3 regions of the Pontibacillus sp. ALD_SL1 genome follow, and region 1 is predicted to be linked to each of the others. Evidence: riboswitches for the same ligand, from Rfam matches in the RefSeq annotation. Region 1 holds a riboswitch; each other region holds the start of a gene.
The links. A riboswitch is a leader RNA that binds a small molecule or an ion and turns the genes downstream of it on or off. The one in region 1 is predicted to bind S-adenosylmethionine.
Positions count from the first base shown of each region.

Region 2: it holds a riboswitch for S-adenosylmethionine, as region 1 does, so the genes downstream of both, msrA (peptide-methionine (S)-S-oxide reductase MsrA) here and IMZ31_RS15400 (methionine ABC transporter ATP-binding protein) in region 1, are expected to answer to the same signal.
Region 3: it holds a riboswitch for S-adenosylmethionine, as region 1 does, so the genes downstream of both, IMZ31_RS07050 (Na+/H+ antiporter NhaC family protein) here and IMZ31_RS15400 (methionine ABC transporter ATP-binding protein) in region 1, are expected to answer to the same signal.

Region 1 covers NZ_CP062974.1:3,030,671-3,041,191, forward strand. The annotation lists gene sufD (Fe-S cluster assembly protein SufD) at 1-289, opposite strand, end outside; gene sufC (Fe-S cluster assembly ATPase SufC) at 308-1,093, opposite strand; gene IMZ31_RS15380 (YuzK family famiily protein) at 1,423-1,563, opposite strand; gene IMZ31_RS15385 (carboxymuconolactone decarboxylase family protein) at 1,800-2,159, opposite strand; gene IMZ31_RS15390 (MetQ/NlpA family ABC transporter substrate-binding protein) at 2,247-3,116, opposite strand; gene IMZ31_RS15395 (methionine ABC transporter permease) at 3,132-3,800, opposite strand; gene IMZ31_RS15400 (methionine ABC transporter ATP-binding protein) at 3,790-4,821, opposite strand; SAM riboswitch class I at 4,940-5,045, opposite strand; SAM riboswitch class I at 5,249-5,352, opposite strand; gene IMZ31_RS15405 (TlpA family protein disulfide reductase) at 5,436-5,846, shown strand; gene IMZ31_RS15410 (thioredoxin family protein) at 6,044-6,355, opposite strand; gene IMZ31_RS15415 (ribonuclease M5) at 6,370-6,729, opposite strand; gene IMZ31_RS15420 (DUF2553 family protein) at 6,917-7,090, opposite strand; gene gcvH (glycine cleavage system protein GcvH) at 7,149-7,532, opposite strand; gene IMZ31_RS15430 (arsenate reductase family protein) at 7,613-7,969, opposite strand; gene IMZ31_RS15435 (acyl-CoA dehydrogenase family protein) at 8,096-9,880, opposite strand; gene IMZ31_RS15440 (acetyl-CoA C-acetyltransferase) at 9,895-10,521, opposite strand, start outside.
Region 2 covers NZ_CP062974.1:429,802-440,322, reverse strand. The annotation lists gene IMZ31_RS02285 (ATP-binding protein) at 1-246, opposite strand, end outside; gene IMZ31_RS02280 (WG repeat-containing protein) at 658-2,376, opposite strand; gene IMZ31_RS02275 (CDGSH iron-sulfur domain-containing protein) at 2,531-2,692, shown strand; gene IMZ31_RS02270 (hypothetical protein) at 2,764-3,042, opposite strand; gene IMZ31_RS02265 (AIM24 family protein) at 3,123-3,821, opposite strand; gene IMZ31_RS02260 (DUF2188 domain-containing protein) at 3,924-4,385, opposite strand; gene IMZ31_RS02255 (hypothetical protein) at 4,445-4,882, opposite strand; gene IMZ31_RS02250 (thioredoxin family protein) at 5,322-5,648, opposite strand; gene IMZ31_RS02245 (methyl-accepting chemotaxis protein) at 5,738-7,210, opposite strand; gene IMZ31_RS02240 (methyltransferase) at 7,348-7,917, shown strand; gene IMZ31_RS02235 (hypothetical protein) at 8,018-8,197, shown strand; gene msrA (peptide-methionine (S)-S-oxide reductase MsrA) at 8,339-8,809, opposite strand; SAM riboswitch class I at 8,934-9,055, opposite strand; gene IMZ31_RS02225 (Rid family detoxifying hydrolase) at 9,346-9,732, shown strand; gene IMZ31_RS02220 (C45 family autoproteolytic acyltransferase/hydrolase) at 9,984-10,521, opposite strand, start outside.
Region 3 covers NZ_CP062974.1:1,391,612-1,402,132, reverse strand. The annotation lists gene IMZ31_RS07065 (MFS transporter) at 1-853, shown strand, start outside; gene IMZ31_RS24630 (hypothetical protein) at 934-1,065, opposite strand; gene IMZ31_RS07060 (helix-turn-helix domain-containing protein) at 1,083-2,444, opposite strand; gene IMZ31_RS07055 (C40 family peptidase) at 2,831-3,733, opposite strand; SAM riboswitch class I at 4,125-4,232, shown strand; gene IMZ31_RS07050 (Na+/H+ antiporter NhaC family protein) at 4,349-5,638, shown strand; gene IMZ31_RS07045 (ABC transporter permease) at 5,821-6,684, opposite strand; gene IMZ31_RS07040 (ABC transporter ATP-binding protein) at 6,668-7,609, opposite strand; gene IMZ31_RS07035 (anti-sigma factor family protein) at 7,669-8,865, opposite strand; gene IMZ31_RS07030 (RNA polymerase sigma factor SigX) at 8,852-9,412, opposite strand; gene IMZ31_RS07025 (DUF1028 domain-containing protein) at 9,693-10,521, opposite strand, start outside.

The DNA.
Region 1 (10,521 bases):
TACGTTGAATAACAAGGTTTTGGTCTTGTTTCTCTATATCAAGGAAACTTTGGATTTTCTGTGGTAATTCTTCTAGTGAAGAAATGGTTTGACCTTGTGCCTCATGTTTAAAACGAGAAAAGTTCCATTTATCAATTTTCGTTTTATCTGGATTTGGCATTGGGAGCGCATCAGCTTGTTCCAACGCATTTACACGAAGGTCTGTCATCCATTTAGGTTCATTTCGTTTCTCTGAAAACTGGCTGACATATTGTTTATCGAATGGAAGTTGTTGTGTTTCAACAGTCATGATATCCCTCCTAACTGATTACGCTTCTTGACCTACTGTTTCGTCTTCAATGCCTAATTCTTGCTTAATCCAGTCGTAACCTTCTTCTTCAAGACGCTTAGCTAATTCAGGTCCGCCTGATTTCACTACACGACCTTGCATCATTACGTGTACTTTATCTGGAGTAATATAATCTAACAGACGCTGGTAGTGAGTAATAATTAGGCAACCAAATTTTTCGTCGCGCATTTTGTTAATTCCTTTAGAAACCACTTTAAGTGCGTCGATATCAAGACCGGAGTCAATCTCATCAAGGATTGCAATCTCTGGCTTAAGCATCATAAGTTGAAGAATTTCGTTACGTTTCTTCTCACCGCCTGAGAAACCTTCGTTTAGGTAACGCTGAGCCATGTTCTTATCCATTTCAAGTTCATCCATATTTCCGTCCATTTCTTTGATGAACTTCATAAGGTTAATTTCATCGCCTTCTTCACGACGAGAGTTAATTGAAGAACGAAGGAAATCTGAGTTTGTTACACCGCTAATTTCACTAGGATACTGCATTGCTAAGAAAAGACCAGCTTGAGCGCGCTCGTCCACTTCCATTTCTAGTACGTCTTTGCCGTCTAAGTGAATGCTTCCACCTGTGATCTCGTACTTAGGATGACCCATGATTGCTGATGCAAGCGTAGATTTACCTGTTCCGTTTGGACCCATGACAGCATGGAATTCGCCACCATTTATTGTAAGGTTTACACCCTTTAAGATTTGTTTACCTTCAATTTCTACATGAAGATCTTTAATTTCTAGTGTTGATCCTGCCATTTTGATACCTCCAATATGGTTTCTAACTATCGTAAATTAAGGATACGTAAAATGTATCGATTCTCAATCTATTCTCATTACAATTTTAAATCATTTCGAAAGTAATATCAACTTTTTACCACACGCTATAATAAGTTCTTACTATTAAGATAGTAGAAACCTAATCCGTGTTACACGCATAGGTTTTGCCAATTAACTTCCTTATATATATATAGTAACAACAAATCCTTAAGAAAGAAAACCACCTGCCCCTGAAAGATTGAACAAAAAATAAGCAGGCCAGTGGTACGCCTGCTTCAATTTATTAAGTAACACATTATAAACAATTTTTATCGATGGATTTGCCGATCAACTTCTGCTACAATTTGCCGACTTGCTTGGTACTCTGCTTCCCTACGTTGTTCTACCTTTAAACGCTGGTCAATTCGGCGACTATACTCTTGATAGCCCATTCCGTGAGATTGGTGCATCGCCTTTTCCATCTCACTTGTGTAGTTTAAGTTCAACTGGTCACTAATAGTGAATCCATCCCTTCAATTGTTTTCCAACTTAGTCTAGCATAATCCTTATTCCCATAACAAAGTCCATATAAACTCAATTTAAGGGAAGGAATGACAATTTATCTGAGTTGAAAGTGATACCTTTTTATACCCTATAATACATCGAATTTGCTTCTGTTTACTTAAATTTATGCAATTCTCAAATATTAATGAAGCTCTTGGATACTTTCATTAACGAGTGTTACTGCCTGACTAAGTGCTGCACCTCCACCAAAGGCAGCTGCTACGCCACAAGCTTCCATCATCTCTTCTTTTGTAGCGCCATTGTCGAGACATCCCTTTGAGTGATAAATCATACAATACTCATCTTGAGCAACGACAGCAATAGCTAAAGCCATGAGCTGCTTATCTTTTTTTGAGATTTGACCTTCTTTAAAACAAGCTTCTGAAAACTCACTAAAATGATGAGCTACATCAGGCATTTCTTTTTGAAATAGTCCCATACCATGTTTGTACGTGAATAATGCTTTTTCTGTTGAATTTTGTGGTTGATGTTGTTGATCCATAAAAAATCCCTCCCAGGATAAAAGTAACTATCACTATTATGAGCGATGAGTTTACTTTCTATCCAAGGAGGGACAGGATGACCATAATTATTTCACAGGTACAATAGCACCTTTATATTCTTCTTTAATAAAGCTACGAATCTCTTCAGATTGAAGAACCTCTAAAACCGTTTTTAGCGCTTCACTATCTTTGTTTTCCGTTTTTGTAACAAGAAGGTTCGCGTATGGAGAGTCATCCCCTTCAATAAACAAGGAATCTTCAGTAGGATTTAAACCTGCTTCTATTGCATAATTCGTGTTTATTGCAACTAGAGCATCTTCTTCACGCTCATAGTTTTGCGGAAGCAGCCCTGCATCTACATCCGGGCTGAATTCAAGATTTTTAGGGTTTTTTGCAACATCGTCGATTGTTGCTGATTTCTTCTCAACGCCCTCTTTTAATGTAATCAGACCTTGTTTTTCAAATAAGGAAAGGATACGACCATGTTCAGATTCAGAACGACGCATGATGACTTCTGTTCCCTCTGGAATCTCATCTACGTTTGTAATATTTTTAGAATAAACGCCCATTGGTTCATTGTGAACTGGGCCTAGACTCGTGAAGTCATAATCAAATTCTTGCTTCTGTTCTTTCAAATACGGTGTGTGCTGGAAGTAGTTTGCATCAAGGGCACCGCTGGCTAAGTCTTTGTTGGGTAGAATGTATTCTTGATATGTTTCAATTTTCAAATTGATCCCTTTATCTTTCAGGATTGGTTTAGCTTTCTCCAAGATCTCTGCGTGAGGAGTGCTAGATGCACCAATAACAACTTCCTCTAGTTCTTCCTCAGAACTGCTTTCCCCACTCTCATTGCCTGTTTCAGATCCATTGCTGCTTGAGTCATCCTCTGCTGATCCACATGCCGCTAGTGCGAATATGAATAATGCGCTGAGGAATAGTGTTAAGAATTTTTTCATCATTTAACTCTCCTTCTATCGTTTGTCTAATTTGTTAGATATAAGGTCTCCAACGAATTGGAATATGAATACAATAATGACAATTAAAATTGTAGCCAAGAATACAACATCAAAGTCCCAGCGTTGGAACCCTTTGAGATAAGCCAAATCACCAAGACCACCTGCTCCAATGACACCTGCCATGGCTGAATAGCTAATTAAGTTAATAGAGGTAACCGTAATACCCGAAACCAAAGCTGGCATTGATTCTGGAAGCAAGACTTTAAAGATAATTGTAGAGGTCTTAGCTCCCATAGATTTTGCTGCTTCTATTACACCTTTATCTACTTCTTTAAGAGCAATTTCAACAAGACGACCATAAAATGGTGCTGCTCCGATAATTAAAGCAGGCAGTGCTGCATTAGGGCCTCTTATTGTCCCAATTAAAAATTCTGTGAATGGGAATAAGAGTAGAATTAGAATAATAAATGGAATAGCACGGAACACGTTTACAATCGTTGCCACAATGAAATTCAATGGTTTGTTAGCCCATATATTTTGCTTTGAAGTTAAATACAGTAACAGCCCTAGCAACAATCCTAAGATAAACGTTCCAATTACAGAAAGAGCGGTCATATATAACGTTTCTTCCGTAGCCGTAATCAGATCTTCTACATTTGCGTTTGGAAACAACTTATGAAACATGATTATTCACCTCTACTTGCACGGACGTTTCGGAAATATAATCGATTGCCTTCTTGATGTCTTCTTCTGTCCCATCCATGTGAACATAGAGCGTTCCATAAGCACCTTTACTAGTTTGAGTAATCTTACCTTGTAAAATGTTGAAGCTCACAGTAGGGAATTCTCTCGATACCTCACTAATTAAAGCTTGATTCGTTTTCTCTCCCACAAAATGCAGACGAACGACTTGTCCAGTCTGATACTGAGCTAAGATCGTCTCCACTGCTTCGTCTTGGTCTTGATCGCCCATAATTTGTTCTACAAATCGTTTCGTTACTTTTTCTTTTGGATGAAGAAAGACATCTAATACATCGCCTTCTTCTACAACTTTACCTTCTTCCATCACCGCTACTCGGTGAGAGATTTTGCGGATAACGTGCATTTCATGAGTGATAAGGATAATCGTTAAGTCTAACTGTTCATTGATATCAACCAACAAGTCTAATATTTGATCAGTTGTTTCAGGGTCTAGTGCCGATGTGGCTTCATCACATAACAGAACTTTTGGTCTGTTAGCAAGCGCCCTTGCTATACCTACGCGCTGCTTTTGTCCACCACTTAGTTGCGATGGGTATGCATCTTCTCTGCCTGCTAGGCCGACTAACTTAATCAGTTCATCAACTCGTTCTTGCCTTTCCTTCTTTGGAGTTCCTGCGATTTCTAAAGGAAACGCAATGTTTTCTCTTACCGTTCGAGACCAAAGAAGGTTAAAATGCTGGAATACCATCCCAATCTCTTGTCTAGCCTTACGTAGACTGCCCGCTTTCAAACTTGCTATATCTTCACCATCTATGACGATTTCCCCGCTCGTAGGATCTTCTAATCGGTTAAGCAACCGAATAAATGTACTTTTACCAGCACCGCTATATCCGATCACTCCATAGATTTCTCCTTTTTCGATGTTCAAATTAACATCATCAACCGCTTGAACTTGTTTTGTCCCAGATTTGAATATTTTCTGTAGATTCTTGATTGAAATCACGGTTGTTCCTCCTTTTCAAATGCGAAAAAGTTTAAGGATTCTCTTGTATAACCTTCCCTAAACAAAAAACCTTACTATCCCCTAAGAGGACAGAAAGGTTTATCTAAACCGATTCGTCCTCTCATCTGTCTAAGCTATGCTTAGCAGGATTTGGCACCTTTCAAACATAGTTTGATGGTTGCCGGGCTTCAAAGGGCCAGTCCCTCCACCTCTCGTGATAAGAGTAAAATCCTTTATTCAATTAACGCTTTAACTCTTTTAAGTCTAGAAAGAATTCTAGCACGCGTCTTAACATTCAGTCAATATGAAACTTTCACTCAATTCTTTCATCTAAATAAATCCTATCAGCAAACAGTATACGGAAATGAATGGTGTAGATAATAAAAAAAACGTCTCCCAAAGAGAGGGAAACGCATGTACGTATACTCTCTTATCATTCAAAGCTCACGCCTTGCAGGAATTAGCACCGTTCCTAAAAAGGATGGTTGCTGGGTTTCAAAGGGCCAGTCCCTCCACCTCTCCAGATAAGATCTGAAATCGATTTTAAGTTAAATCATATGTTAGCATGGTGATAATAAAAGAGTCAATTCAAATCATTAAAGGAGGCAACGAACATGCAAGCACCTCACTTTGAGCTCCCCGCTATGGATGGCAGCCATTATCAATTGGAACAAGATCTCGGAAAAGTCATCGTCCTCACTTTTTGGGCTTCTTGGTGTCCCGACTGTTCAAGGGATCTTCCGAAGAAAGAACATTTCTATCAATCCTTAAATCGTGATGAAGTCAAAATGTTGACGATTAACGTAGCCGGAAGAGAACGAAACGTTGAAGAAGGTGTGGCATTTGCCAACAAATTTCTTGCTCAACCTACCCTAATTGATCGAGGACGTGAAGTTTATGACCTATATCAGTGTACAGGCGTGCCAACAACTGTGGTCATAAATCAACAGGGCAAGATTGAAGCGCAGTTTGGAGATAAAGCAGATGTCATGGAGATTATGAAGACGATTGGAACGTTATTATAAATGAATTGCAATAGTATAAATAAGGACTCCTTATGATGAGTCCTTATTTTCTCCAGTCATAGTTCGATCATTTGTGATTTACCAATACCTTCTCTCTACATTTCTTTACATGATTCACTCAATTATTTCTTGGGAAATCATCGTTCGACATTATTTCATACATAAGAAGAGGCTGTCCCATATAGGACAGCCTCTTCTTATTGATATTGATTCACTTTCTCATAGAGATAAGGTACTGATTGAAATGCATAGATTTTTTCAAGAATCATGCCTTTTTTTACGATCAGAAGACACGGAACACTCTCTACTTCGTAATAACTCATGAAGTCAGGATGAATCGCTGCGTTCAACTCTCTAAAGTCAGTTCCTTTTAATGTCTCTTCCAATGTCTCCAGCATCTTTCTCGCCAAATGGCAGGTCCCGCAAAAAGGACTATGAATAAAAATAAAATCAACATCTTTTTCACTCTGCTTTAACTCCTCTAAAGGACACTTGGATAGTGTTTGCAAAGAATACCACCTAACTATGTTAAGAAGATAGGATCAACCGATATGCTTCTGCTTACCAGAGCTTGGGCTAACTCTGACTCAGGCGTCGCAGCCACTTCTCTAAATGAACGATCTATATAAATATGCTCAGCGTGGGGAAGTTCGAATGATAGTTGTTTGCGTAACTTATGCCCTGAATGGTCTTCATCCACTAATATAAATACATCCTTATGATCCAGGTCATAATCAAGAATGAGCTGTTCCAGCCGCTCTACCCCTAGCGTTCCATTTGTGCATATGATCTCAACGTCTTCATTAATCACTTTTTGAATTTGTTGTTTATCAGTTTTACCCTCTACGATAATCACTTTTTCAAGTGCACTGATTTCGTTCATCGCAACCACCTGTCTTTTTCCAACGTAAGTGTTTCTTATTACTATATGTGATTCGGTGCAGAAATTCTCACTTCATAATAAAAATAATAATAAATAGGCCACTATTGATATAAAAGAATTTCTCTATTTAAGTGGAGGGGATAAATTTATATAAAGAAATGGCAGTGGAACCCCACTGCCATTTCCCCTAACACCAACCATTTTCATCATCGCAATCTACATACTTATCTACTCGGGAAGGGTTACTTGTCCCTCTCCAAGACTGATTCTGTCGCACTTGCTTGGTGGTATTTGTAACCTTTATACCCGTTCTTGATGCAGAACGGTTTCTCGCTGTAGAAGACTGGCGTTTTTTCTCCATCTTATTTCACCCCTTACACTTAAGGTGTCCTAGGATTGAGCATAGTATAATACCAATATTAGTCTTCAGCGATCATTTCTTGATATTTGTCAGCAGTCATTAATTTCTCAATTTCAGATTGATCAGATGGTTCTACAATAATCATCCATGCTTTTTCATATGGGGCTTCGTTAACAAATTCTGGGCTATCATCTAGCTCATCGTTGATTCCTACAACTTTACCAGAAATCGGTGCGTAAAGTTCAGAAACGGTCTTAACAGATTCAACGCTACCAAAAGGCTCATCTGTTTCGATTGTATCTCCTACTTCAGGTAGTTCTACGAATACAATATCGCCTAGTTCCGATTGTGCGTGGTCCGTAATTCCGATACGTACTTTGTCTCCTTCTACTTTCACCCATTCGTGTTCTTCTGAATAATACAACTCTTTTGGTACGCTCATTCATAACCCTCCATTTTACTTTTACATTCTTAATGTATTAAACACGGCTCAAAGAGCCAAATGTTTTGCCTATCAACGATCTACTTCCAAGTATTTTCAAACGTTTCTTCTTTAAACCCAACCGTTACTTGATTTCCATCAGTAACAATCGGACGCTTAATTAACATACCATCAGAAGCTAACCAAGATCTCATCTCAGCTTCACTCGCATCTTGAAGTTTGTCCTTCATGCCGAGTTCACGATATTTCTTGCCACTCGTATTGAAGAACTTCTTTGGTGGTAAGCCACTCTGTTGGATTAACGTTTTCAGTTGCTCTTCAGATGGAGGATGCTCAACAATATGTACTGTTTCGTAAGAGATGTTTTGATCATCCAACCATTTCTTTGCTTTTTTACACGTACCACATTGCGGGTACCAATAAACCGTTAACGCCATAGAAGGACCTCCTTTTCTCTATTATGTGCCCTCATTTTATCATATTTTACTGCAGCTTCCTAATTATTAGACACACAAAACCCTCCCCTTTGTTATTACAAAGGGGAGGGTTTTATTGTTAATCATTTAAAGAACGTATTTCTCTTCTTGGATAACTTTTGCTGCAACTTCACGTTTTTTCTTAATAACGTTTGTTGGAGTGTGGCGTGTTAGTTTACGAAGTGCTGAGAGCATCATTCGTAAAGAGTCGCCTTCTTCACTTGCAATCAGAGTTTCTTTTGCATGAGCTTCAATACGGTTAAATGATTCTTGAGTGTAAACTTGAGTCATAGCAAGTTTATGCATGTTTTTCTCTTCACCGCTTGACTGGATCGCCTTCTCAGTACGAAGGATAGCGGATTCCATATTGTAGATCTCACCTACGATGTCTGCAATATTAACAAGAAGTTCTTGTTCTTTCTCAAGCTTTTCGCCAAATTTCTGAGCAGCTAAACCTGCTGCTAGGAGGCCGATTTTCTTGGCGTTCTTCAGCAAGTATTTTTCTTGCTCTAACGTTTCTGTCCCCGGCTCTTCTGGCATCATCATCATAAGCTCTTCCTGAAGCGTTTGAGCTTTCTGAAGTAGAGGCAGTTCACCTTTCATTGCTTTTTTCAAAAGGGTACCCGGAACGATCATACGGTTGATCTCATTTGTACCTTCAAAGATTCGGTTAATACGGGAGTCACGGTACATTCTTTCGACCTCGTATTCAGCCATAAATCCGTACCCACCATGGATTTGAACCGCTTCATCCGTAACATAATCCAATAGCTCTGTGCCAAATACCTTAGTCAATGAGCACTCAATGGCGTACTCAGCAATGGCTTCTGCTATTGCTTTTCCGTCTTTTAATTGTTCAGCACTTAATTTACCCATTCGCTGTTCAAATAAGCCGACTGTACGATAAACAGCACTTTCGTTCGCATACGTATTAGCGGCCATTGTGCCAAGCTTTTCTTGAGTTAATGGGAAGCTAGAGATTGGTGTTTTAAACTGCTTTCTTTCGTTTGCGTATTTAACAGCTAGTTCAAGCGCACGTTTGGAGCTACCTACTCCACCAATCGCCAACTTGTAGCGTCCAACATTTAAGATATTAAATGCAATCACATGCCCACGACCGATTTCCCCTAAAACATTTTCTACAGGAACTTCGGCATCTTCTAGGATTAGAGTACGGGTACTTGAGCTCTTAATCCCCATCTTCTTCTCTTCAGGACCTGTAGAAACACCTTTATAATCTCTCTCAACAATAAAGGCCGTGAATTTATCTCCATCGATCTTAGCGTATACAACAAATACATCTGCGAAGGCAGAGTTTGTAATCCACTGCTTCTCTCCATTTAATACATAGTGTGTACCTGCATCATTTAGCTTAGCTGTTGTTTTAGCACCTAACGCATCAGACCCAGATCCAGGTTCAGTAAGGGCATACGCTGCGATTTTTTCACCTGTGGCTAGAAGAGGCAGATACTTTTGTTTTTGTTCTTCGTTACCAAAGAAAACGATTGGCAAAGAACCAATCCCTACATGGGCGCCATGTGTAACTGAGAAACCACCAGCTCTAGAGAATTTCTCTGTTATCAAAGAAGAACTAATTTTATCTAGGTTTAGTCCACCATATTCTTCAGGAACGTCTACTCCTAGTAAACCAAGCTCTCCGGCTTTCTTAAGTAAGTTAACGGAATGCTCAAATTCATGATTTTCAAGGTTCTCAATTTTAGGAACCACTTCTCCTAAAACAAAATCCTCAGCTGTCTTTGCAATCATTTTATGCTCATCTGTAAAATCTTCCGGCGTAATAATATCGTCTGCCTGTAAATCTTCAACTAAAAAGCTTCCACCTTTAAATACTCTTTCCTTCGTTTCACTCATCTTGGTTTCCCCCTTTAAATAAGTTCAAAGACTCCGGCAGCGCCCATTCCGCCACCGATACACATTGTAACTACACCAAACTGTTCATTTCGACGTTTCATTTCGTGAATCAAACTAAGTGTTAACTTAGTCCCAGAACACCCTAGAGGGTGACCTAACGCAATAGCTCCACCATTAACGTTTACTTTCTCTTCATCAAGGCCAAGCTCACGAATGACTTGAATGGATTGAGAGGCGAATGCTTCATTTAATTCAAACAATCCAATGTCTGACTGACTTAATCCAGCTAGTTTAAGAGCTTTCGGGATTGCTTTCACAGGTCCTACACCCATAATCTCAGGTTCTACACCAGCAACGGCGAATGAATGGAACTTAACAAGAGGCTTTAACCCTTGTGCTTCTGCCTTTTCTCGGTCCATGACTAGTACAGAAGCCGCTCCGTCACTCATTTGAGAAGAGTTTCCAGCTGTAACAGACCCCCCTACTGAAAAGGCAGGTCGCAACTTAGCTAGAGCTTCCATACTCGTACCGCTACGGACACCTTCATCAACACTAAAAGTTACTTGCTTCTCGTGTTGCTTGTGATCAGCCCCAACAAATCGATGCATAACATCGACTGGAACAATTTCATCTTCAAACTT
Region 2 (10,521 bases), 1.2 Mb from region 1:
AATATCTACAGAAGTCATAGCATCATCATTCTTGAGCACACTTTGTCCTCTTTCGTTAAACATAGATACCCACTCATCACGATTGATCACTGGGTGATCTAACTTGAACAACTTCATGAATTGTTCATTAACGCGGACCTCACCTTTCTCTTCATTTAATAAACACAGCCAATTCCCCGCTACATTAAACATTTCCAAGCACTCGTCTATGAGAAAGTACTCTTCCACCTTTTCAGTTTGAACCACACACATCCCTCTCTTTTCCTTGATCGCGTAGTTCTTTCTAATCAAGTACACGTATAATAGTACTCTCATCATATACTAAATAAGTAAAAGTTTGTATAGATTCGAGGGTATTTTCGGTTATTCGCCACCATTCGACAAAAACCTCAAAAAAGAGCTGAAAAGGCCCGTTACGTTTATGAGTGCTTGGGCTTGCTCGGGGACAACTCGCTTTCCTGCGGGGAGCTGGGGAGACCCCAGAGGGAGCGAATGCGACTGAGGAGGCTCCCCAGCTCGCCGCGGAAAGCGAGTGATTTCCCGAACCGCCTCACGCTCCAATAACGCATACGGGAACATTCTCTCAGCTTCAAGTCTTCAAGATTAATTCCCCATTCTTGAACGCAGAGCAAAAAAAGACCAACGAAGGTAAAAACCCTAGTTGGTCATATTACTATGGAAGGACCTCCAGAAGGACCCCTTATAATCAATAAGTTCGCTGATTTGCTCAAAAGGAATTTCAAATGTTGGGAAGCCTGCTACATAAGGAGCGATTTCATAAGGGGCATAATATACGAACAAAGATGTATCGTTCACATAGAATGGCTGATCCGCATCCACTTTCACATCTACATCGTCAAAATAATAAGAGTCAGCTTGTTCTTTTATTTGCTCATTAACTAACTTTGTTAACACTTCAGTATAAGGGCTTCCCTCTTTGAAGAGATTCGATAGTTGATAAAATGTACCATCAACTAGATTCAGATTAGCATGCAGTTTCGTTGGCATTGGATGAGCAGCTCCAAAGTAATATTGGGAGCCGTTTAATTCAATAACGACAAGATCTTTATGGAAATAATCAATCGCGAAATCACCAAAATAGCTGTAATCGAGCTTCTTTTCTTTTGGGATCTCCTTAACCTGTGACATCTCTTTTAAAGTTTCGTTGACTTCTTTTTGAATATCCGTTTCATCCATTCCTCTTACGACTGGGTAGTAGACGAGATAATCGATATTTGGTTTGTACTTCATCTTCAAAATTCGAAACTGGTTATTCAGACGTATTGTCCTCTTTGGCCTCCATATCACTTCCCCTTCTTGTGTTAAATAGAGAAGTTCATAGTCAATTATGGCTTTAATAAGAGGACCTTCTAACGAGAGGTTACCTTGACCTGGCAAGACTGGTTTGTTTTGCGCGATATTACCTTTTCGATTGAGGAAAAATGTATTTTCATCATCATGAGCGGATGCCAATCCTTTCTCATAATCCAATACATTCTGATAACGAAATGGAGATAAAAGGTCTCCATTTAAATCCGCTATGGCATACTTACTCCCAAGGTACGGTTGGTCAGGGACAATGGCCTTACCTATCGCTATCCTCTTCTCCCCCAACCGATTGATATCATCATGAACAGGCTGTAAGATTTGGTTGCCTTTTGGGTCAATCAGTCCATACCGAAAGATATAATCTTCAGCCACGGTAACAACAGCACGACCTTCTTTAAAAGCCTGCACGTAATCGTAAGAAGGTTCTATGACCACTCGACCTCTTTCGTTAATATAACCGTATTTCCCACCCTTATCTTGTTGAAAGGCGAGCATCCCTTCGCCATAATTGCCAACATACGGGTAATTATAGGTATAAAAAGGATTTCCATCTCGGTTAATTAAAGCATATTGATTCTCCTTGACCTGCACAACTGCCCTCGCATCCTTAAATGGATCACCAGACAAATATTGAGCAGGAATTGCTTCTTGACCTTGATTATTTAAATAACCGTAATACGTCGTCCCCTCTTTCTCTTCACTAAATAAGGCTAAACCATTTTGGTACGTTCCAATGTATGAATAGGATTTGGGCGTAAGAATAGCCCCTTTCTCATTAATAACCTGAAACTCATTATTTCTATAAACGACTGCTCGCCCTTCACTGAATTCAGTAATGGATTCATATATAGGTTCAACAACATAATCGCCTTTTATATTAATAACTCCATTTCGCTGATCCCCTTCCACTACTGCTAACCCATTATTCTGAAAATCCCGTGCATATGAATACTTAGGTGTTATTTTAATGTCGCCTTTACGATCAATATATCCCCATCTTTCCCCGTCATCCATTTGAACCAATACCGGAAATCGCTTGATAGACATAGAAACCGCCCCCCCTAACTGAACACGTTTACATTAGTTTATTCGCCCATTTGCATAATGTGCTTAGACTGTCGTAAAAGTTAGCTAACCAACATATAGTGACAAAAAGGAGGAGATCGAGATCGCAGATATAAAAGTAAGAGACAACGGGCCTTTGTTTGTAACGGGAGACTTCACACTTAAAGATGCTACAGGCAAAGAATTTACCACAAAGAAAGGATGCTCCCTGTGCAGATGTGGACGATCTAGTAACAAACCCTTCTGTGACGGAGCACATAAAGGCGTATTTAAAGACGAATCCCGTGCTAGCGAATAAGGTTCAGCTATATAGAAATCATATATTGCGCATAAAAAGCGACCTTTCTTGTACAAGAAAGGTCGCTTTGATTAAGAGACTTCATTTACTTTAAACAAAGCATCGACTTTTTGTGCCAGTTCCGATATGAATCGGTTCACATCTGGCGGAACAGTTTGTTGACTCTTCCATTCTACTTCTCTGCTATTCATCATTTTCGGGCGGCTCGATACAAATACCCAGCCAACGTTCCCTTTCTTTACAAAAGCCGTCCATAGCCATTCCTCACGTTCCCCAACACTTACGCCAACGAGCTTATGTTCAGCTCTTCTATTGCCACTACGCTCAATCCGTTTCAGTTGATGCTTCAATCCTGCCACTCCTTGCCTTTTTTCTATCAGTATGAACGAATGCAGTCGGAAACATACTTGAAGGAGCAGTGCTAGTTCACTTACTGGTTAGATTGAGAATAGTAGACTTCTTCAAAAGGTTGAACGATTACGAAGCCTTCACCAGAGAATTTCATTTGAACAGACTCTCCACTCCCCCGTCCAAAGAAGCTCTTCAACGTAACATCGGTTTTAAACTCAGGCTGCAAATGTCCAGACCAAGCCACAGTAGCGTTAGGATCCGTCATAACAGGTTGATCCGGTGTAACCAAAAGGGTTAAAGGCTCGTAGTGAGAGGTTATGGCTACAAGTCCGCGGCCTTCTAATCGAATATTAAAAAGCCCTCCAGACATCATGCCAGCTACCTTTTTCATCAACTTAATGTCCCAGTCGATGCCAGGTTCAAAAGCAAGAAGGTCATTGCCATTTACCGTAATTGCTTCATTATTCAGATGAAGGATGGTAATCTTCTTCCCCTGATCTGCTAAATAAAGCTTTCCATTACCATCTGCCTTCATGAGAGAAGCACCTTCTCCTGAGAAAGCTTTCTTAAACATCTTTCCAATTCCATGTTCAAGGATTCCTTCGCGCTCAAATCGAATGGATCCATTATAAGAAATCATGGACCCCATCTTAGCCCACACATCACCATTTAAATTAACCTCAAGCATACGAGGGGTTTCTAACTCAAAGTAATCATTCTCCGATTCATCCTGCTTTGTCTGCCGAATAAACTCATCAATGGAATAGTTATGTTTCATAAGTCGACCTCTCCTCTATTAAGTATAAACTCAAACTCAAGACACTTTGCCAGATTTAAAATAAAGCTGTCCCACCTTTGTTGTATGAGACAGCTTTGGTAATTATGAATCGTATGATGTTTGTTCCTGGATACTGCCATCTTTTTTATGGATAATGACTTTCGTTCCTTTGTTTTGAGCGATCTCTTTGGCACGGTCAATAGCATCTTGCTTCTTTTCAAACACGTCTGAAGGCTTTTTCGCCTGCTCTGTTTGAACGGCCCACCCATCTTCATGAGCTACAACGTGTTCTCCTTTTTCAAGAAGTTCAGGTCGAGGATCAGACTGATTGTCTTGATCATCACGACTCTTTAAATCCTGATCACTCATCTGTTTCACCTGATTGACTTCTTTTTCACTTGCATTGTCATACCATTCTTTCGCTTGTTCTGTCGCAATTGGAATAGCCCGGTCTTCGTCATAGCCATCATCTAACATTGCATTCGCAATATCGATTGCTTTCTTTCTTATAGGTGTGTCTAAATTCTTTAATGAGCTTGGATAATCATTTGTATCCCAAGGCATATCGCCCACCTCCGGTAACCTTTTTCTTACAAATTACCGCATTACGTGCGAATGTAAACCTATTTCAAACGACCGTAACCACTCACGAACTGCTTCGCTTCCTCAAGACTAGCCGTCTCGAAAACCAACGCTTCCCACGGTAAATCAGATTGAGTTACCGTATGAATCTTATGTTCGAAAAACAAGAAGTACGGCTCTTGTTCCTTGTTATAGCTAGTGTTTGCGAGAAGCCCGTCCCACGTATCCTCATATTGGTCCCCATAAAGGTCAACTCTACAAAGTATATGACCAGGCTCAAACCACGAATACTGTTCAGAAAGCTCTTTCAATGGTTGAAACGATTGCTCAAATTGCTCTTCATCTTCTATTTCCATAACGATATAATTGCTAATGATGGACATTTGTCCTACTTCCTCAACCTCTTCTCTCTTACGATCCGTACGAATAATCATATACGCTAAGAAAAGGGCTACAACCGCAAAAAGCACGTAAATCATGCTGGATCAATCCTCTCTTCATTATCTTCGTGACACCTTCTAGTATTTCCTCTTTACTCCAAGAGTTTACATCGTTTTCACAGAGCATCTGCTTTATTAGTATTCTATCATGTATATGTAATGAAAAAGTAAGGATAACAGAAAGCTCATTACTCAGTAATTGACTCTTCACTGGTTGAGGATTACGGCTCAAATACTGCGAGCTCGGCTTAAGTTAGTGATACATGACTCAAGTCAGTTTGCGCAGGTTCAAGCTATAAAAATAACAGCTTAAATCTGACTTTTATAGCGCAAGATCAGGAGACATGGCTCCACTTACGTAATGGTGGCTTAAGTTGAGCAAAAAGCGGCTCTAGTGCGAGAGCACAAAAGCGGATATCTAATCTACCATCTATAAAAAACTCGTCCATTCTCATAAGGAATGAACGAGGCTCTTCAATTACTCATTAATAAGACGATTTAACTTTGCAAGTTGCTCTTCGAATTCATCCACAGGTACGAAACGAGCTTTACGAAATTGCTCTTTCCCATCCGCAAAAACCATTATTACAGGTACAGTAAAGATAGAAAATTCCCCTGCTATTTCAGGGATTTCATCTGCATCCGCGTGCACAGCTTGAACGGCAGGGTACTGCTCTAATACTTCATCAATTTGAGGTAAAAGGGCATGGCACACTGAGCATCCTGGCCTTGAAATATATAAGAGGTTTAATCCATCTTGTTCAATTGTTGAACGAATCTCTTCCATTGTTTGAGCGTGTTGCATAGGTACACCACCTAACATATAATCGATTACTCGTAGTGTACCACAGGAGAAGGAATGATACTCCATATATGCTCATAGGGGTATATACCTTAAAGGGATATAAGCTGCCTTGCGCTTGTAGAGGTTTCATCTATATAAGCTCCAATTTTCTCACTATCTTCATTAAGGCTCTCAATCGTCGCGCTCATCTCTTCCATACTTGCAGAAGCTTGTTCAATAATAGCAGCTAGTTCGCTCGTAGCTGCTTCTACTTGACGAGATCGATTTTCGACATCTCCGCTTATGGCGTTACACTCATCTGTACGTTCCTCGACATGACGTAATGATGACTGGATACGTTCAAACGAAGAAACAACTTCGTTCATGGTTTCTACACTTTCATCGAGCTTTTCACTACCTGTTTTCATCTGATTTAACGCTTTTGCATTGCTATCATTTAATTCTCCAAGATTTGTGGTAATCTTCTTAGCTGACTGACCCGTTACCTCTGCCAACTTACGAATTTCATCAGCTACCACTGAAAAGCCTTTCCCTGCTTCTCCGGCTCTTGCTGCTTCAATCGAAGCATTAAGAGCAAGAAGGTTCGTCTGTTCTGTAATTTGCTGAATATCTTCAGTAAATTGATTCGTTTCTTTAATTTTGCCTGTTAAGATATTAAATGTATCATTGAGCATGCGAATCACTTTTCGTAGCTCATTCATTTCAGATTCAAGATGGTAAATACGTTGTTGGCCTCCATTAATCTCTTTAGACGCTTGATTCGTTTCTGACTGAAGAACGGTTAGCGACTCTTTCATTTGAGAAATGGTTGTCATCGTACTTTGAGCGTGTTCCGAAATATCTGTAATTTGCTCACTTTGACTTTGGGCACCAGCTGACACCTCTTGAACGGCTGTTTTCATTTCCCCTTGTGCGTGAACGTTTATCTGAACCTGATCGTTAACACGGGTAATGTTCTCCGCAATGAGTGTAGCCTCTTTTTCAAGCTTTTCCTTCTGCTTGGCTTGAATCTCTCGCTCCTGTTCAGTGGTGTAAAGAATCGTCTCAAGTTTCTTAAACGTTTGTTCCGCCAAATAAACCATTACACCTAACATGACTCCCATTAACAAATAGATAAACGTTATAGCAGGGAAAATCGTGTTCATCAATTCTACTTGATCTGGGTCAGGCCAAGTATGACTGGCAATTAAAGTAGCAAGCCCAAGGACATACCCTATCGCAAAGTTCCTACGGTCTAAATGGATGGCCGAGAATACAGCTAGGAATAAAAGAATTAAATCCCCAGTTAGGGTTCCGCCTTCTAAATAGACTATCCAGCCATATCCACCGAATGGCATAAGCACAGCGATGTAAGCAAACACTTTTGGTTTTTGTAACAGCCTTTGTAATACATAGAGCAATATCCAGAACATGATTAACTCTATTCCATAGATCGACGCTCGAAAAACAGCCTCCTGTTGTAAAGCGAGGGTTAGCCCTGACAACATAGTAATACTATATGTAGCAGTCATTAACACGTTTTTCTTTTTCACATCTTGCAAACGCATGTCCTTAACATTCATAATCAGCTACCTCCAGAAGTCATCTTTTTTCTTTTTATCGACTTCTCAGAGTTTACATTCAAGTGAAAATGGCATATTTTGTAGAATTCAAAGAATTATATCTCACAATTATCAATCGGAAAGGAAATTCTTTTTTTATGATTACAAATGCAATGACAGTCATACTTCTTGCAACCATCACATTTATTCTTGTCTCTATTGTATTACGTTCATTTACAAATGGAATCACGCCAACACCTACAAGTCTTAAGGTTAAGCAAGAAGTAATAAGGGTTGCAGAAGCTTACAATCCTTCTACAATCGCCGACTTTGGCGCTGGTTGGGGAACAATGGCCATTGCTTTCTCTAAGGAATTTCCTACCGCAACGGTGTACGCCTATGAAACCTCCTTAATCCCATTCCTCTATATGAAAGGGATGATTCGCTTAAGAGGTTACCGCAATATAGTTGTTATTAGAAAAGATTTCTTTACCGCTTCACCCGAACAATTTGACCTCATTTATTGTTACTTATTCACTAGAGCCATGAGAGAGCTTTCCATCACACTGTCTACTTATAGAGGGGTTGTCATTTCCAATACCTTTTCCTTACCAGGGGTCACCCCCTATTCTTCGGTTCAAGTCAGTTCTTGGAATATCACGACACCTATTTATATATACCGAGAACAAAAAGGAAACCTAAACATAGATAAGATCGTATATGAGTAAACGGTAAGGAAATCTTTTAGGAGGTAGATCATATGAGTTTATTAAATAGTTGTATCTTTTTTCTATCTAAGAAACAAGATAAAGGACAAAGGGTAAGCCTATGAAGACTATTCTCCTCTTTATAGTGGGATTTATATTTGCGATTATTGGTTATTTTAATGATATTGCCACATGGTTTACGCTGTTTTGTTATGTAGTTGCAGCTACATGCTTTATTGTTTTAGCTTTAATTCAGATAAAACTAGAAAGAGAAAAAGGCGATACGAACCGTTATGAATAACGGTTCGTATCGCCTTTAGAATGAATCATTATGTAACCTGCCACCTCAAACGGATGGTTAAGTTCCCGCAGTCGTATCGATTACGAGGTGGCATTGAAATTAAAATATCATATGTTCTGAAGAAACACAAGTCAGGCTGCCTTAGCCAATTCCGCAAGAAACGGAGCCATTCTTCTGAAGATACTTCTGATGATACTCTTCAGCGTCGTAAAACTCTGTAACTTCATTAACTTCCGTAACAATCTCGCTCTTGAATATACCTTTGTTGTTCCATTCAGTAATCTTGGCAGAAGCAATCGCTTGTTGTTCTTCTGTAGCGAAGATAACAGATCGATACTGAGAACCTACGTCTTCGCCCTGACGATTACGCTGTGTAGGGTTGTGGCATTCAAAGAAGTGATCTACAAGTTCGCTATAGGAAATCAGGCTTGGATCATATTCAACTTTCGTTGCTTCCGCATGACCGGTTCCCCCTGCTTTCACCTGTTGGTATGAAGGGTTTGTAACAGTGCCTCCCATAAATCCGACGCGTGTCGCTTTCACGCCTTCAATTCGTTCAAAATAAGCCTCTACTCCCCAAAAACATCCTGCTGCAAATACTGCTGTTGCCATTCTAATCTCTCCCTTTCTTAAAACGACACTTCTTTCTTCGAGAGTACGATCGCGGCCTCTTACATATAGAAGAGCCCTCTCTTTTTATCCAAGAAAGGGCTCGTAAGTGTATATCCGTACGATCCTCTCATCTTCCAAGAACATATTGTTCCTGCAGGAATTGGCACCGTTCTTGTCGATTGTATTCATCGACTCGATGGTTGCCGGGCATCAAAGGGCCAGTCCCTCCGCCTCTCTGGATAAGAAGTTTATCGCTATTTAAAATTTTAAGTTAACCCAAATCATACATGATCCCATTAGCGAAGTAAAGTGGTAAGCGCCTAAAAATTTCGATCGTTAAAATTTTCTGATAATATATGGTATGATAGGCGTACTTGCCACGCAAGCTTTCATCAACTTTTGTATCCTCATTATATAAAAAGTTCATCGCATTTATGCGTGTCCATTAGACTTTTTTTATGAATAATGAGGCCTTCATTTATAGGGGTGGACTCCCTCACATACCGTCCCATTAAATAATAAAGGAGTTTTTCAAAATGGTTAAAGCAATTTCAACAAACAACGCACCAGAAGCAATCGGCCCTTATTCTCAAGCAATTGACCTTGGTCAAATTGTATTCGTATCCGGACAAATCCCACTAAACCCAAGCACGATGGAAATTGTTTCAGATGATGTGAGCGAGCAAACGACACAGGTGATGAAGAACGTTGGAGCGATTTTAGAAGAAGCGGGCCTTAACTATGCGCATATCGCTAAGGCGAATATTTATCTTGCTTCTATGGAAGACTTCCAAACAGTTAATGAAATCTATGCCAGCTTCCTTCAAGAACCTTACCCAGCACGAGCAGCCATTGAAGTAAGTCGTCTGCCGAAAGATGTTAAAGTCGAAGTAGAAGTAGTCGCCCACCGCTCAGACGCGTAAGCATTCCAAGGTAACTATAGGCAGAGAAGGTCCGTTACGGTAAAAGAGCTTGGGCTGGCTGGAGGACAACTCGCTTTCCTGCGGCAGTAGGAGCCTAGGGGAGACCCCGGAATGAGCGTAGCGATTGAGGAGGCTCCCCAGCTCGCCGCGGAAAGCGAGTAATTTCCCGAACCACCTTACACTCTACTAAAGCGAACGGAAACAACCTACAGCAACAAAGAAGGGCCACCTTTTTAGGTGGCCCTTCTTTGTTAGCGTGCGTTTTCGTCCATGTGGACAAATGGTAGGTCTGTGTCGACTTCGCCATAGATGCGGGAGATGTCCAGGTCATTTCCTTGCAACCAGTGAGCAAAGTCAAATTCTACTGGCTCTCTGTTGCCTCCAAGGGCCATCCAGGCTGTAAGGCTCTTTGGGAAATAGGCGGTGGTGTGAATCGTTCCTGCCCAGTTCCGATATTGCTTCGAGAATACACCTCGGTCAGAATCGTTCATCAATCGAAAAGCTTCATATCCGCTTGTGAGTTGATCCTTTTCATGATTAATGACATCCATTCGACGCTCAGAGTCTTTTAAGTAGTTCCGGTTCTCATGTTTCATAATCTCGAAATGGTTCGTGCATACGTTCGATTGGCGCACCTCGACACCTCTTGGAGATGTTTCTACAACATAGGTCTCGCCTTTGCCATCATAAACGATATAACTGAAGGAATGACGATGAGGAATGTCTTTAAGCATCGCCACCGCTTCGTCCACATTTGCACACGATTCAAGAATTAAGCGACCAATCATG
Region 3 (10,521 bases), 1.6 Mb from region 1:
CATTGCCACTACAGCAGCTGGTGCAATTGCTGCAGACATTATACCTGATAGCCGACGCGGAGAAGGACTTGGGTATTTTGCTATGTCGATGAATCTTGCCGTTGTTGCAGGTCCTTTTTTGGCTTTATCGCTTTTAAATTGGATCTCATTCTCAACACTCTTTATTGTACTTGGTGCCCTTTTAGCTGGAGCTCTTCTATTCACTAGCTTTGTAGCTGCTCCCGTTATGAAAGAAACTTCCAAGAGGAAGAAAATAACCCTTCATGATTTATTTGAAATAAATGCTTTACCCATTGCATTAGTAGGAAGTTTACTAGCTTTCACCTACTCTAGTGTTATTTCTTATATTTCTATTTATACGAAATCTCTTGGATTACTAGAAGCAGCAAGTTTTTTCTTTGCTGTATTTGCTGTTGCGATGCTCATTTCGAGACCGTTCGTCGGGCGCATCTTTGACTCTAGAGGTCCAAGCATTGTCATCTATCCGTCTCTAGGCCTCTTTGCTTTAGGTTTATTTAATTTAAGTATGACAACTTCTCCCTTTATGCTCTTGCTGTCAGCTACACTAATCGGTCTTGGCTACGGGAGTCTTGTGCCTTGTTTCCAAACGTTAGCTATTCAATCTGCTGATCAACACCGAAGCGGCCATGCAACAGCGACATTCTTTACACTCTTTGATATAGGAATTGCAACTGGATCTTATGTTTTGGGAGTCGTAGTCTCCCTACTAGGATATAAACCGTTATATTTTGTGATGGGTCTGTTTGTGTTTATTGTTATGTATCTTTACAAAGTCATGAATAACAGAAAAACAACTTCAATTAACTCAAGATCAACCGTTCACTCTTCCTAACGAGGATGGTTTTGAGCAAAATACCTCCTCCAATACAAATCAAAATCCCCTGGCTCATAAGAGCCAGGGGATTTTTAGTATTAAATATCTGTTAATTCAATTGTTGTTGGTTCTGGTTCTTCATCAAGTGATAATTGACTTGTTGTGAAGCCTCCCAATGCCGAAAATGCAATTGCCCCTACTGCTAAAGCTGAAATCATCCATTTTTTCATACTTCCCCACTCTCCCTCTACGTAATTGATAATTTTTTATATGATTCATTAGCTAGAGTTAGATAGTAACAAGCATCCTTATACCTTTTGTGTTTTTGTAAGCACTCAGCCAACAGTTCACAATAAAGTCCGATATAGAACTGATTCTCGTTATCGATAAAATAAGGAATGACTGTTTCTTTTAAATAATGCTCCAGACTAATGAGATCCTCAAGAACTCGGTATTTATATACCTGAAAATAATAGCGTAGAATTTGGAAATCGTTCTGTTGTTGGATCATAATTAATCCTCGATCGATCCATTCCAACGCCCTGCCTCGTTCACTTAACTCAAAAAGCGATTCCACAATGGAGGCAATACTTGTTAGCTTTCCTTTTACGTTATGATCATCTTTAAACACTAAACTCTTTTCAAAATAATCAATTGCTTTTTCATGATGCTTGAGAGCTGCATGAAGAGCTCCGAGGTTATGGTAAGCAATCCCTTTTAAGTAAGAACTCTGCAAGTTTCCCGCTGCCTTTACCGCCAGCTGAAAGCACTGTTCCGCTTGTTCAAACTGGTGAATCCGCTTATAGCAAATCCCAAGTAAAATCTGACAATCTCCACTTCTTTTAAAATCGAATTGAATCGTGTATAAATTTAACGCTAATCTTGCGTAATGAAGGGACAGAGTCACATTTTGAAGAGATGATTCATTAATGGCTGTTATAAAGTACAAATCAGCTCGTTCACTATCACTTAGCGTATTTTGGTGAACAAGTGCTAACGCCTTCTTATAATATTGCTGAGCCTCTCGATATCTCTCTTGCATATTATGATAAAGGCCAGAGAACTTTATATAATAGTACTGATGTTTTTCCTCAAACAAATCTTGCATTCTCTCTAACTTGTCTAATAAGACCGGCACTTCTGCAAAATGACGCATCAACAAATGATAGCGAACCTCATACAACTTAAACAAAGCTAGTATACTAGGAGTTGAGAGTGTGCTCAATTTTTGCTTTAACTTTACATATAACTCTGTTGCCTGGTCCGTTTCTCTTTGCATGATAACGGTATACCATTCGTGTAGTTCTTGCTCGAGTAACTCCTCATCTACGCCTTCTTCTAGTACTTCGACTGGAATATCCAGGCGATGTAAGAGCAGTTGAACAATTTCCTCACTTGATTTCGTAAGCCCATTTTCGATTTTACTTAAGTAAGAAATCGAACAAATACCTTGAGCCGTTTCTTCAAGAGTACGATTTTGGTTTAACCGATGTAACTTGATTGTTTTGCCCACTTCAGACCCTTTTAAGATTTGAATCAACTCACTCTCTACTGAAGCATCCTCCTTTGCTAGAGTGTATGCTTCAAATGTTGAGACTACCCCTCTCACATCCATTTTCTCGTTTGGGAAAGTCTATCTATCAATATAGCCAAAAAGGCTGTATTACATCTGCATTTTTTCCCAAACATATTTGGAATATGGGATGTAAGTTACATTCATCATAATCAAAAATTAGAAATATATCAATATTCTGATAATTTTAGGTACTAGAGGACTAGTTCTTATGGCTCAAACCTTATTTTTGCTAAGTTCATTTGACCTATTAAATGATGGTAAACGTATATTAAGCTATGTTCTATAACTAAAATTGCGTAATGATTGATCTCTACGAGTTTATAGCACCATTAACCTGGGTATTAATAGAATAAATCATAAAAAAACCCCTTTGGTTTTTGAAACCAAAGAGGATATATAACCGTACGTGTAAGATAGACTTACTGTTGGTGTTGATAAAGTGTGTCATATAAAGTTGAAGAAAAATCAGCGCGAGATACATTTTCTGCGGAATAGCTTTTTACACTTTGATCCTTTTCAATACCTGATGCTTCAAACGAATTTAAAACCATCGTAGTCATTTCACTAAATGTGATCGTTTCGTTTGGTTTAAATTCACCGTTTAAGAAGCCATTAATAATGTCTAGCTCTTTCATAGCTGCTATATCATTAGCAAATTGATGATTAGGATCTACATCTGGGAATGTTGTTTTATCAGAAGCTTCATGCTCAATGATTCTGTTAAATAAAGCAGCTGCTTGCCCTCTAGTAACATCTTGGTTAGGTTTAAATGTACCATCATGGTATCCTTTTATAATCTCACTACTAACTAAAGCTTTGATCGCTTCATAAGCAACATGATTTTCATCCACATCTGCAAATAAACTGTCTACATTATTTAACCCTGCTACACGACGTGCCGTAGAAAACTTAGGACCCCAGTACGGATTGCTAAGAGAGACAATATCAATCCCCTTGCTAGAGGTAGCACTAATAAACTTATTATTACCCACATAAATTCCGACATGCGAGATGCCTGCTTTATATGTGTTCTCAAAGAATACTAGGTCTCCTGGCTTCATATTGCTTTTACTAACTGCTTGTCCTACTGTGGCTTGACTTCCAGTTGTACGAGGGATTGAGATACCCACTTTGTTAAAGACATACTGTGTATATCCAGAACAGTCAAATCCACTAGGGCTTTGACCACCAAATACATAAGGTACTCCCATATGATTCTTAGCTACACTTAACAAATCATCTTGACTAGCCGCCCCAGCTACTGATGCACCACTAAACGTAAACATTACAGCCATTCCACAAGCTACAATTTTCTTCAACATATTCCCCACTCCATTTTCTTCTAGTATCGTCTGTTTTTTCTTCTACGACTATTCTACCAAAAGTTTGTTTGTCATAAAGTTACGTTTATATTACAATTTGTTTTCAAAAAAGACATATTTTTTATAATAATACAACAAGATCCCTTCATTACTTCATTTTTACTGTAATAGGTAAATATAGGGATTATAAGAAAATGAAACTTTCGTACAAGATTTAAACATACGTATACTTAGGGAGTTGTTCCCAAAAAGTTTACTTTTCTCACAACACGAGTCTCTTCATTCACTCTTCACCAACCTATCAACACCTCATTTTTTCTTCATTCATTGACAATAAACCACGTTATAAGTAAACTTAGGTACTGCATGTAAAACAAAAAGTGAATACTCCTTCTTATCACGAGAGGCGGAGGGACTGGCCCTACGATGTCTCGGCAGCGGGCTCATTGCAAATGAGTGCTGTGCCAAATCCAGCAAGGTTACACTTGATAGATGAGAAGAGGAGCTCTAAATATAAAGCCCTCTTCTGATTAAGAAGAGGGCTTTTTTAATGATACATGGCTAGTGTTTTCCATTACACAAGAATTTAAACAAGCAAGAAAGAGGTGCAGCAACATGAATATAAACAAAGGGAATCCACTTGCTCTATTACCCTTACTCATTTTCTTAGTTATCTTTGTAGGATCTGGCATAGTAACAGGTGATTTCTATTATATTTCAATCTTAATCCCAGCCCTAATTGCAGCGATTGTTGCAATTCTACAAAATCGTAAGAAGCCAACCTTCGAAAAAGTGGAGCAATTTGCAAAAGGTGCAGGCCATCCTGACATCATGATTATGGTCTTCATATTCATATTAGCCGGTGCGTTCTCATCGGTGGCAAGCAGCATTGGTGCCGTAGAATCTACAGTAAACCTGGCATTAACTTATCTTCCTGAAAACTTAATCATTGTTGGAGTCTTCATTATTGCTGGCTTCATTTCACTTTCTATGGGAACATCGGTTGGCACAATAAGTGCACTTGCACCAATTGCTGTCGGTATTAGTGCCGAAACAGACTTTTCTGCAGCCTTATCACTTGCAGCTGTTGTTGGTGGTGCAATGTTTGGTGATAACCTATCCATCATTTCTGATACGACAATTGCGGCGGTTCGAACACAGAAAACTGAAATGAAAGACAAGTTCAAAGCCAACTTCTTCATCGTTCTCCCTGCAGCTATTGCGACTATTATATTGTTAATCGTGATCACTTCAGGCGGAACATCGTCTGTTGATGCAGATAGCTTCAACTGGTTAAAAGTGATTCCTTATGTCGGAGTTTTAGTGGGTGCGTTAGCAGGACTGAATGTGATGGCCGTGCTCATTGGAGGTATTCTTTTATCAGGAATAATTGGAGGAATTAGTGGTGATTATTCTCTTGATGCCTTTATGTCTAACATAACATCAGGAATTAACTCCATGTCGGAATTAATTTTCCTTACAATAATAATTGGCGGAATCGTAGCTATGATTCAACACAATGGCGGCATTCAATTCCTTCTCCATACCCTTACAAAAGGAATTCGCTCTAAACGTGGTGCCGAAGGAAGTATCGCCGGTCTTGTAGCCACTACAAACTTAGCTACAGCAAATAATACAATTGCTATAATTACGACTGGACAATTGGCAAAGAACATTGCTGACGAGTATGAGATTGATTCCAGAAAGTCTGCAAGTTTACTAGATATATTCTCTTGTACAATCCAAGGCTTAATCCCATATGGAGCGCAATTATTAACAGCAGCCCAAATCGGTAGCCTATCGCCAATAGAATTACTACCGTATTCTTTCTATCCTATATTAATTGCAATCTCAGGTCTCATAGCAATTGCAATTGGGTTCCCACGCTTTAAAAAATCTGCGTAAAATTACTAAAAATGACGGGATACATGTATCCCGTCATTTTTTTATCCCTTTAGAACTATAAGAAAGGGTCAACACCTAACAATTGCCCTGCCAATGTCTCTCGCTTTGTAAATACAAATAATAAAAACAAAAAGAAAATCGTAAATAATGAAATGGTCCACCACTTCCCCATGTGCCCCCCCCTATACATCACGCTTCCGGAATAATGTAATCGCTACTGCAAGCGCAATACATCCGTACATAATGGTATAAAGAATCATCACATTATTAGGAGCTGATGCACTTGCAAACATCCCTTGCTGAGCAAGGCTGACGGGATTATCTGCTGTATCAAATAAGAATACCGTCATTTTTCGGTACATGGCGTCTACAGGAAAAATAAGGCTTGAGATAATTCCAATATTCACAAGTGCCCCCTTTTCCATTATGGTTCCAATTTGCTCAACAAATCCTCCAATGAAGGCAGATCCGTATAGGATGATTAACACGATCCCTGCATTTAGGGTTGTCATTCTACTACTTAACATGACACCTAATGTCACTAAAACTAGAGGTTGTAACATATACGTTGATACAGCACTTGCAATCTGGCTAATTGAGAAATCAAGGGATACAACTTCGCCCCCTATGCCTTGGTGCAAAATGATGATACCCGCAAACAATAAAGCCGCGTAAGCAATCAACAGACCTCCAAGTCCGATGACTTTACCTAAAAGAAATTGTGTACGAGTTATGGGGCGCATTAGCCACGTATCTATTTGATGACTATCTATTTCACTAGCAATTGCACTGACACTAGATAAAATAGAGAGCAAAGCAACAATGAACGAAGAGAAATAAAGTCCAACACTAAGTAATTGTGATGAGAACAGCTGCTGTTGCATCATTTGGTCTACCGTTGAGGCCCCAAAACTTTCCCAGTCTTTCACTGCATAGTGAATCGCTACGCCATATAAAATAAGGAAGACCGCTGTCATAATCATCGTAATAAGGAAAATCCGTTTGGATACAATCTCTTTAAATGTTAACTTAGCGATGGTCCACATAACGCTGCTCCTTTTCATTCACCCAGTACATAAACACATCTTCTAAATGAGGAATGACGGGTGTTACTTCATAAATAGGAAGCTTGTGACTCGCCAAGAAATCGACAAGTCTTGGAATATCCTCTTCCCTTTTCAATTGGTATAAGGCTTTAGAACGGTCATTAACGGCTTCCTTGTTTTCTACATTACGAACAAAGTCAGGAAAATCATGATTGGTTAATCCAGCTGTAGCCGAGGACATAATTTCAACCTGTGCTTCCACCATCATCAGTTCCCGCCATTTTCCCTGAACGATCATTTCACTCTTATGCACAATAGAAACATGATCACAAACTGACTCCACCTCATTAAGCAAGTGGCTATTTAGGAAAATGGTTTTTCCTTGATCTTTTAAATGAAGCATCAAGTCACGGACATCTTTCCTTCCAATTGGGTCAAGAGCTGAAGTGGGTTCGTCTAAGAAAATCAGTTTTGGATCATTAATAAGCGCACAAGCAAGTCCAATACGCTGAGACATTCCTTTTGAATACCCTTTAATCTTTTCTTTATCACGCCCTGTCATGCCAACGAGGTCAATCACTTCTTCAATTCGTTTCTTCCTTTCACGAATTGGCACCTTACACAGTTCTGCATGACTTTCAAGTAGTTTACGACCTGTAAGCCAATCTGGATATCGAAACAACTCTGGTAGATAACCTACCTTTTCTCTTGATTTAGGAGTGCCAATCGGCTCACCTAAAATTCGCCCCTCTCCACTTGTTGGATTAAGTAAACCTAACATCGTTCGCACAAATGTACTCTTACCAGCACCATTCGGACCAAGGAATCCATAAACCATGCCCTCTTGGATCTCTAAGGACACATCACGTATACCAGCCTGGCCATTGTAGGTTTTCGTTAATCCATTAGCTTCCATTACATTCATAAAAGACTCCCCTCTCTACAGAAACGCACAAAATGGGCTGCTGGAGCAGCCCTTTACTATTATTGTGCTAATTCGTTGGCGATTGATTTTAGTTCTTGATTCGTTAGTCTAGATTTTTCAATACCTTTTTGGCCATGTACCGTAAAGGAATCTACTACATGGATGTGTTCTCCTTCTTGCCACATAATTGTAGCCACTTGATCGCTACTCATCATATATCCCTTATTGCCTGCAATGGTCAACTCTTCTACCTTCTCACCCTCATTTTCAATGTAAGGAAGAGGCAGGGTTTCTTCGATGCTCTGTATTTGTTGAATTTGACGTTTCACATTATATGGCACAAACGGAAGCTCCAATAAAGTATTCTTCAACTCTTCAACCGAAGTACCTTCAGGGACCGTAAAGGTGGGAGCGTCTATATTCGAATAACTTATTTGGTTCTCTCCTCGTTTAAAATCGAAATTGTTCGATTCACCAACGTGTAACGAGAACGTTTTCCCATCCAATGCTTCATCAAATTGTTGTACCACACCGAACTGCGTTAACAGATTATTGGCTTTCGTTACATCTAGATTAAAGCTCATCGTATATCCGGGATCAATATTCAAGCTTTCAAATGTAAATGAATCGATTTCCGGAACATCATACCCCGCTTCCACCGCTTCTTGCACTCGGTTAAATCGAGATTGTTCACTATAACTGTTAAAGTCAGTTGTCCTATCTGAAATTCCTATTTCACCAAGCCCCTTCAATTCATAGGTTCCTTCTTCTTCTCTGCTTAACCAACGGTCGACTTCGTTCATATCCTCTTGTGTCAATTTAACCATTTCAACCTGATTGACGCGGAACATAGAAAGAAATTGATCGGCAGCAACTTGAACTTGCGGGAAAGCAAGAGATCCAAAAATTGTAGCCGCTGCTACTCCAGAAGCAATAAAACGTTTGGTCTTCGTAGTCAATTTAAACACTCCTTTTTGTTTTTGTGGTTTTTCACTATTTTGGGTTACGATTGGGTCTTTCTTCACTTTATTCTCTTGAATCTTATTTTCAAATGAACGCCAGGCGGCATCTACATCGATGTCGGCATTTGGTCCTTGAAAGGAGAATTCGATTTCAGATTCAAGTGCTTGTAACTCTTCTAATTCTCCACGACAAGAAGCACAAGTCTCTAGATGTTGCATGACAACTTTTTTCTCCTCACGGGTAAGCTCATCATCTAGGTAAGCTTGTAACGTTCCATTTTCAATACATGCCATCCCGGTCATCTCCTTTCATCTCTGAGTATACATTTTTGAACCGCTTCTTCGCCCTGGCGATCAACGTACCAACGGACGTACGCTCAACGTTTGCTGTTTGAGCAATCTCTCCATACTTAAAGCCTGAAAATTTCATCATCAGTAACAGTTGATCCCGTTCATTTAATTGAGCTAGCGCATCTTTTACTTCTTGGCGGTGTTCCTTTTCCATATAAGCTTCTTCTACGGAAGCCATAATGTCATGACTATATTCTGCTTGTTTCTCAGCTTTCTTCATCTGTCGTTTTTCAGTTCGTATGTAGTTGTAAGATAAACGAACAGCGACTTTCATAAGCCAAGCAGGAATAGATTCGATCTCTTCCTTTTCAGAATGATAAAGTTTCAGAAATACTTCTTGAGCAATTTCTTCTGCTGTTTGCTGATCGTGTACAATCGTAATAATTTTACGGACGATATTTGGGTAGTACTGTTTAAATAAGTGTTGAAACTGAGCTCCTGTTGGCTCCGTTTCATTTGAGTAATTGGAATCGAACAAATTTGCTCTCACCTCCAAAGCGGCCCCTCCTTTCGAACAGCTTTCATAGTAGAGACACCGGATTTATGGTTTTTGTGACAGGTATAAAGATAAAAATTAAAAGAATTTCCTTTTTATGTACAATTTCATACGTCCTTATTCATTATAGTTCAAAAGGGTAGAGGCTCGAGCCACTAAATCGAGCTTAGGCTCTCATAACCCAATAACCCACGGCCGCGGTCCACCCCCCTCACTATGACCCACAAAAAAACTCCACCCCCTTTTTTCAAAAAGGGGTAGAGTCACTATAGCCTTATAATTGCTTGTGTTTCATAAAATCAAGAACCTCTAAGTCAAGTTTACCATGTTCAAGGGCTCGTTCCTCGAAGTTCTCTCTGTGGAGGAATGAAGTAAATGCTTTATACATAATGGATTCTACAACATTGACAGTAGGGAGGTATCCGAGTCTTTTCAAATGAAATAAGAGCTCTTGCTTAACTTCTCCTTCAATTAAGGCCACATTTTCTTCTTTCGTAGCCCCAAAGTAAAGTTGCTGAAGGTGATAGATTCTCACTAGCTCATGAATGGGTTCTTCATGCTCATCTACCCGAAGATCAATGAAACGGTCATTAAATCCACCATAACCTCCATTTTCTTTAACGACAAGAAGAGCTGCAGATTGCTTCCCACGCTTATCCCCACCAGCCATCTGTCCAGCTTGGAGCGCCTGTAGCAGGCGATCAGCCAAAGACCCTTTACCTGATTCGAAGGCAGAAGCCATCTCGGTTACGGTTTCTTCATTGACCAATATGTTTCCTTGAACGGCAAAATTCGATCCTGTTAAGCCTCCTGCCCATTCATAACAAGCGTCACCTGTATAGTTAGCTGACTTTCCCTCTGCATTCACGATTCCAACCTGACGCATTCCCCTTTCAGGATCAGCTTCCGTTAATTGTTTTACCACTTCATCAGGAGCAAAGCCTTCTTCTAATAAGCGAAGCCCTTCAGGCCCAAAAGAAGGATTAGCTAAGGATTGGGTAGCAACAGCGCCTACACCCGCTTTTGCCCAGGGAACAACAGAGCCAGAACCTAAGAACTTAGACTGAACGGCAACTCCTAGCTCACCTGTTTCAGGATCGTAT